One region of the Paenibacillus sp. F411 genome, then DNA from elsewhere that is predicted to be linked to it. Evidence: predicted binding sites of a transcription regulator. Region 1 holds the regulator's gene; the other holds the start of a gene.
The links. Region 1 encodes LexA, which represses DNA repair genes until DNA is damaged. Its sites were predicted from a motif close to CGAACATATGTTCG; they were not measured.
Positions count from the first base shown of each region.

Region 2: the regulator LexA is predicted to act here: its motif matches at 2,419-2,432, upstream of JJQ72_RS01405 (YolD-like family protein).

Region 1 covers NZ_JAGFIP010000002.1:232,807-236,231, forward strand. Annotated here, with positions in the region: gene JJQ72_RS03505 (HAD family hydrolase) at 1-316, opposite strand, end outside; gene JJQ72_RS03510 (hypothetical protein) at 352-873, opposite strand; gene JJQ72_RS03515 (DUF896 domain-containing protein) at 913-1,116, opposite strand; gene JJQ72_RS03520 (LysM peptidoglycan-binding domain-containing protein) at 1,316-1,690, opposite strand; gene lexA (transcriptional repressor LexA) at 1,870-2,496, shown strand; gene JJQ72_RS03530 (hypothetical protein) at 2,625-3,233, opposite strand.
Region 2 covers NZ_JAGFIP010000001.1:303,155-306,579, reverse strand. Annotated here, with positions in the region: gene JJQ72_RS01425 (hypothetical protein) at 1-189, shown strand, start outside; gene JJQ72_RS01420 (bacteriorhodopsin) at 500-1,234, opposite strand; gene JJQ72_RS01415 (cold-shock protein) at 1,479-1,679, shown strand; gene JJQ72_RS01410 (cold-shock protein) at 1,733-1,981, shown strand; gene JJQ72_RS01405 (YolD-like family protein) at 2,067-2,318, opposite strand; gene JJQ72_RS01400 (serine/threonine protein kinase) at 2,753-3,425, opposite strand, start outside.

The DNA.
Region 1 (3,425 bases):
GTGCCTTGTCCCAGGACGATTTGCGGTAGCCTGGCGCCAGCTCCTGCAGCCGGCGAAACTCTGGCTGTTCCCCTGCCGTGAAGTTCGCCCACAAGCCTTCGTAAGGATTAATGCCGATCATTTGAGTAAAAGCAAATGTATCATAGGTTTCATAAAGCTTACGAGCTTCTTCACGAACAGCTGCAAGCAGCTCCCCGGCATTAATGGAGACAGCGTCGGCAGCCGCTTTGCAGGTAGCTGTAAAGGCCTCTTCTACACTTCGCTCATCCCATAGCAGGGTATCATCCAAATCAAACAACACAGCAGCAGTAGACATGTCCCTCTCCCCTTCAATCTTCTGTAATTTGTCGGTTACTTCCGCTCCACCGCAATTTGGTGCATGCTGGCGAATTCCTCCAGCCTTTTCCCCATAGCATCCGTATCATATCGGTTAATCAGACGGGAAAACACCCAATTGCCGCCCTTTGCTGACGTCTCAATAACGACAGAGCCGTTCAAAAGCCGAATCTTGCTAATTTCGGAAGGTGATAGCTTCCGTTCGCGATTGAATTTGAACGTTGACAGCGTATTTCGGCCAACCTTCAAGAACGGCTTTCTCAAAAAAATCATGATCGCAAGCAGCACATACAGACTAACTCCTACCCAGTTCAGAACGTCGCTTGCTCCAGCCGCGCTCGCTGTAGCTCTGCCCAACAAAGCGTACAGACCTGCCAGGGCCAGAAGCACAATCGGCAGTACATATTTACGACCCTTAAAAATGTGTCCATCAGCCGCTGTACCGTTACCGCCAATAGAGGTCTGGCCCTGCTTCTTACGCTGTTTATTGACCTGGGCCAGGTTCTTGCTTACTTTTCTTTCCCATGAACGAGACATGTCCTTACCCCTTTATTCATGTTTATTTAAAAAGCAGACTTAATGCTTTAAGCCTTTCCCTTTACCGGGCTCTTCATCAACAAATTCAATGGAATCCAGCTGCTGCCGGAAATTTCTTCTTATATTATTGAGATAGATTTCACGAAGCTCAGCACGCTCCTGCTGCTCCTGCTCCGTTAACCCCTCCGTCTTATTCTTTCTCGCGAGAACGTTAATACGCTCCACCAATGCATCAATGTCCATCTGAATACCTCCACTTATATGTTCATTTCTAACTGTGACATGAGAAAAAGAGCTTGTCAAGAAAGCGGCCTTGACCAAGCTCTTTATTATGAAAGAGTCAGATATATTATATCATCATCTGTGAAGAAACAGATACGTCATTTTAAATAATGCAGATCAAGGGGAATGAGTATAAGATAAGCCTATTTCCTATGACAGTTTAGTAGAGGGGTAAACTCAGAACCTCTCCGAATTTAATATCATGGCTATTCAGTCCGTTAAACTTCGCAATGGTATGAATATAGTCACGGATGTCCATGGAATCCGGCTTGTGACTAGCTGCAATGCTCCATAAGGTGTCACCTGACTGCACAACGATCTCCCTCACCTCAGCAGGTTCCTCTTCCCCGTTTGCAAATACAGTCAATGCGCTGCTAAAGCCCAGAAAGAACACGAACAGAATGCCTAACAGCTTGTTGCGGTTTAAAGACATTATGTAATTCAAAGCTTGAGATAAGGACTTCCTCCCCTGTGCACTAGCTTGCGGCTGCGCCGGGTGGTCATAAATACTCCGATAAGTACTATATTTCAGCATGTCGATCATCTCCCAAACAAATGTTCTGTTTGAATCTACTATAACAAGAACACTTGTTTGTTTCAAGCGTTTTTTACGAACAATTGTTCCGAGAAAAATTATTTAGAACTAATGTTTGTACGAACGGTAGTTCTATGTTATACTTTTACCAAACGTTACATAAATGGGGTTGATAAGGAATGTCGAAGATATCCAGCCGCCAATTGGCCATATTGGAATTTATCCGTACAGAAGTACGCAGTAAAGGGTATCCGCCTTCAGTTCGTGAGATTGGCGAAGCCGTCGGACTGGCCTCCAGCTCTACGGTACACGGTCATTTAGACCGTCTGGAGAAGAAGGGCCTGATTCGCCGAGACCCTACTAAGCCTAGAGCGATTGAACTGCTGGGCCAGGAAGAGTCAGAGAGCAGCAATCTTTTCACGCATACGATTTCCAGAGTGCCTGTAGTCGGTAAGGTTACCGCCGGCGTTCCGATCACCGCTACGGAGAATATTGAAGATTACTTCCCGCTGCCTCAGCATTTTGTTGGCGATGACAAGATTTTCATGCTTTCCGTCGCTGGCGACAGTATGGTTGAGGCCGGAATCATCAATGGAGATTACGTGATCGTAAGACAGCAGCAGACCGCGGACAATGGAGATATTGTCGTCGCCATGACCGAAGAGGACGAAGCTACAGTCAAGACCTTCTATAAGGAAAAGGATCATATCCGTCTTCAGCCAGAGAACTCGGCGTACGAGCCGCTTCGCTTGAATCATGTGTCGATTTTAGGTAAAGTAGTAGGCATTTTTAGAGATATTCATTAGGAATATTCACCATCTAATTAAGAGAAGATGACCTCTGTACTTTGTGCAGGGTTATCTTTTTTGTTGTTGCTTCCGATATAAAAAAGCTGCCACTGTATCATAAAATTATAAAACATAAATTTTGGAGTTTAGAAATTCTTTAGATAAGACTGAATGGCTCTTGTAGCTTTTTTTGTTATTTCGCTATCTATTTTAGCCTCTGCATTCTGGTGGACAATAATTATCAAGTTTTTATAGCTAAAAGTTAAAATATCTGTTTTTTGAGATAGGTTCTGATCAATGTCAGATAGACCTTTAGTTTTACTATATTCAATAATGTCGTTTCCTATAAAATTTTTAGTGTAGGCAAACTTTATAATTACTTGCTTAGTGGTATCTTCATCTTCAAAAATTAGCATTCTTTGAGTTGTTCGTATTGGTGTGTTATTTTCTATCTTTCCTTCCAAAGATAAAATCTCTCGTGTGTTAAACGATAAATCCTTATCGACTATTACTAACTCCTCTTCAAAAGTTCCGTTTTTTAAGTCAAATCCTTCAATTTTTAAAGTTTTAGCAGAATCAAAAAATAGTTTGTCAAAATTTTCATACGTTATCACTTGATTTGATAATGCATTGTTATCTGGTACAGGTTTATTAACTTCATGAGTATCCTTCGTAACTTCAACCTCCCCCTTACAACCCATAATGAATAATAGCGTCGTAATTAATATAAGCAAAACACGTAACTTTCTCATCATCTCTCCTCCTAGAAAACAATTTTTCTATTTGTATTCTTCTATCCTATGATTGCACATCATATTAAGGAAGACATTATGTAATGTCCCAAATTCACACTGTTTCCCGTGCCTTACTTTGATGCACAAGGATGAACAGATACGCCAAGTCGCAGAGGTTTCGTTAAACTAACAACCATCCAATTTGATGAGAAC
Region 2 (3,425 bases), on a different contig from region 1:
TCTGTACATGCAGAAAGAAGCTCCAATCCTGAAGCAAATGCTTTTTACGGGACACTCTCCGAAATCCAGGCTGTAACTCAGCAAAATGAATTAAACGAGATCCCGTATCCGATTGATTTGACTACTCCTCCAGGTGGGGGGGCGCCCGAAGTGCGCCGCAAGCTAACGGTTGTCACAGGTGCTATTTAGTCCTTTTCGGGAGCGCCCCCATTCTAATGGTTGTGAGACACGCTAATTGAGTCTATTGGGGACCAAACCGCACGTAATCAGGTATATAAGCACTGTCACAACCGTTAGAATTACAAAATCAGCAAATTAGCCGCAATAAGCACTCTGGCAACCGTTAGCGTAACAGCGCTGTTTGGCGCACCTAACATGCGCAAGTGACGCAAATAAAGTATTCAAGCCACAGAGGGTAACACGAATAAGGCCGCCCCGGGCGGCCTTGATTCGCTCGTACAGATCGCTGAAAAGACAAGGCGCGGAACAAAAGAAAGGCTTAACGGACGGCTGCTGACTGCTTGCGGCTGTTCCCTTTTTTCCCGGCTGGCCTGCCGTGTAATCTCCTCAAACCGCTGAGATCTAATAAGCTGAATCCCACCTTGGAGAAGATGGGCAGCAGGCAGAACATCAGAGTATCTGTAACCTGGGAGGTCCATCCGAAGCCTGAAGGCCCAATGATCCACAGGGTAGGGTATCCAAACCACAGAACAGTCAGATAAGAAGCAGTCATGAGAAAATGCTTGTATAGACTCGGGTTTTGGCTTCGGGCAATGATGCGCAAATGCACCCATATGACATACATAATGATCAGAAACGCGGCGCAGCCCAGGCTGTACCACACGTATTGCTCCGGTCGCGGGGACAGGTCTGCAATTAACCCCGTAAGGATCATAAATACATCTGCAGCGACAAGGCCCCACAGGATGACCCGGTCCTTGGGAACGGTGCTCATAGCGGTGGTGGCAAGGGCAACCAGCAAAAGAGGAGTCGTGACGATCCAATCCAGATACCGTGCAAAGTAAATCAGATGGCCGTCTTTGACGATGTGACCTTGTCCCATAGCCATCGACAGATAAGCGGCCCCGGACCACACTGGAATGATAAAGGCTATCAGGTATTCGTAGCGTGGAACCTGCTTGCGGTTAAAAGACCATACCGCGAAAATAACGGCACCTGCTACCATCACCGCTGCGTAGCCCCATAATATTTTCTGTTCAATAGGATACTGCATTTGTTCACCTCTTTTTTGTTACCATTATGTCCTTCCTTGTCTGACTTAAATCCATGCTCTCCGTTTCTAAATAAAGAGACACACTAAAGCTTGACATTCTAATAACAGCTGTGATAATCTTGAATAGTTAGAATTTCAACCTGAACTCACATATTGTAGAGGGTTATGATTTTGATGATAACCTTGTACAATATGTGATTTTTTCTTGGAATTGTAAAAATCAAATATATGGAGGTAATGAATCATGCAGCAAGGAACAGTAAAGTGGTTTAATGCAGACAAAGGTTTTGGTTTCATCGAGGTAGAAGGCGGAGACGACGTATTTGTGCACTTCAGTGCCATTACTGGCGACGGCTTCAAATCGCTTGACGAAGGTCAGCGTGTAGAATTTAATGTAGTACAAGGCAACCGCGGCCCACAAGCCGAGAACGTTGTTAAACTGTAAATCACGGTTAGAAAGTCCCAAACCTAGTTTTGGGGCTTTTTTTTACTCACTTCATGACTCCAAAAGAGAAAGAGGGATGCTTCTTGTACTATTCGCGGAAAAGACCGATGGTGGATCTTCCGGAGGAAATGACAACGATATGGTCATGCACTAATGAAGAGTGCAACGGATGGATGAGAGATAACTTTGTGTTTCTAGTTCAACCGGTATGCGGCCAGTGCAATGCCTTGATGGAGAAAAGCGAGAAAATGCTGCCTATTATAGCGAATACAAGTCCTAATCAAACAAAAACCACACGTTAGTAATAGCGAATATGCAGGGTGAAAGCAATCCTATCATGACTCGCCTTTATACCTGGAACCCGCTCAGCGAGCGGGTTTTGCTTGTTTAATATCTTGGATAGTTCATTTCCATGATATCCATAAACGGAACTTTAACCAATCCTTCATTAGTTTGAATATGTACCCTGCCTGTTCTTGGGTCCATCGTTACGATCGTCCCTGTAACGGTTTCTTCCCAGCCCCAAACTGTAAGCACAATCTCTGACTTCTCGTTATACGCCTCTGTAAGCTGATTTCCGAGTTCTTCGAGTACAAACTCATCTCTGGTAGGTCTTTTGGGTACCTTTGATTTAGCCATGCTGCAGCCTCCTGTATGGGTATTCTAGATAGTCTTCGCTCTAAACATGATACGCTACTCCTATGCCGTACACAATAACTTATACAGAATCCGCTTTTTACGAGAATATATTTGCTTTGTTGATTGTCGTTTGGGTTCGGAATCATGAGTTTATTAATCCGCTGCCTGAAGTCACTCAATGAAAGAGTGCAGGAGGGATCTTTCATGATTACCGTGCTGATCGGGATGGCAAGGTATTGAAAAAAGGCCATTCTTTCAATTAGGTTCACATCAATTTTAGGACAAATCCGGTCTTTACATCTTTCTGAAAACCACATTCTTCGTAGAAATTATGTACTTCTTTTCTCTTCGATCCTGTCAAAAGCATAATTTTATAACAGCTATGTTCCCTCATCAGGATTTGTTACTTGCTCAAATCGGTTGCGGCGGAACAATTAGCGAATGTACCAAGCATTATAAAAATCTTTAACAGATGGATACCTCATATTCTTGTCAGCGTTAATCGCATTGCAGGCGACAAAATAAAGTTCCTTGCCAGCTTCCCATTTCTCATAGGTTCTATCAAGTTCTCCACCTAATAGCCCAAATGCAATAGCTCCCATATTGTATACATTGGTTCGGCTATCGATTTTAGCTCCTAATTCAAACTCTTCAGGAGACATGAACCTTGAAGATCCCCAAAGTCTGCCCATATTATTGAAAAATGGTTTTTTTTGATAAAAATCGATATCACAAATTTTAGTTTCATTATTTATAAAATCATAAAGAATACTTCCGTCATAAAAATCAATGGCTACATACCCTTTTTCTTCTACATACATATGAAAATTAAATATTGCTTCTAATGACTGTATTCTCTGTTCAACTGTTAGATGCTTATATCTATAAAACGGGGAACCGGGATCTGTATATTTGGCTGGGGGTGGATACGACCAGTGAGGATGAAGGCATTCGCCATCAAACCACTTGAAAATAGCAACATAACCACCATCAACACTAAAATGATCCAGGAGCTCGATCAAACTGGTATGCTTGAGTTCATCATAAATTGGAATTGCAGCTTTCAATCTCGAAACGGCTTCAGCAGGATCTCCTTGATATTCAACA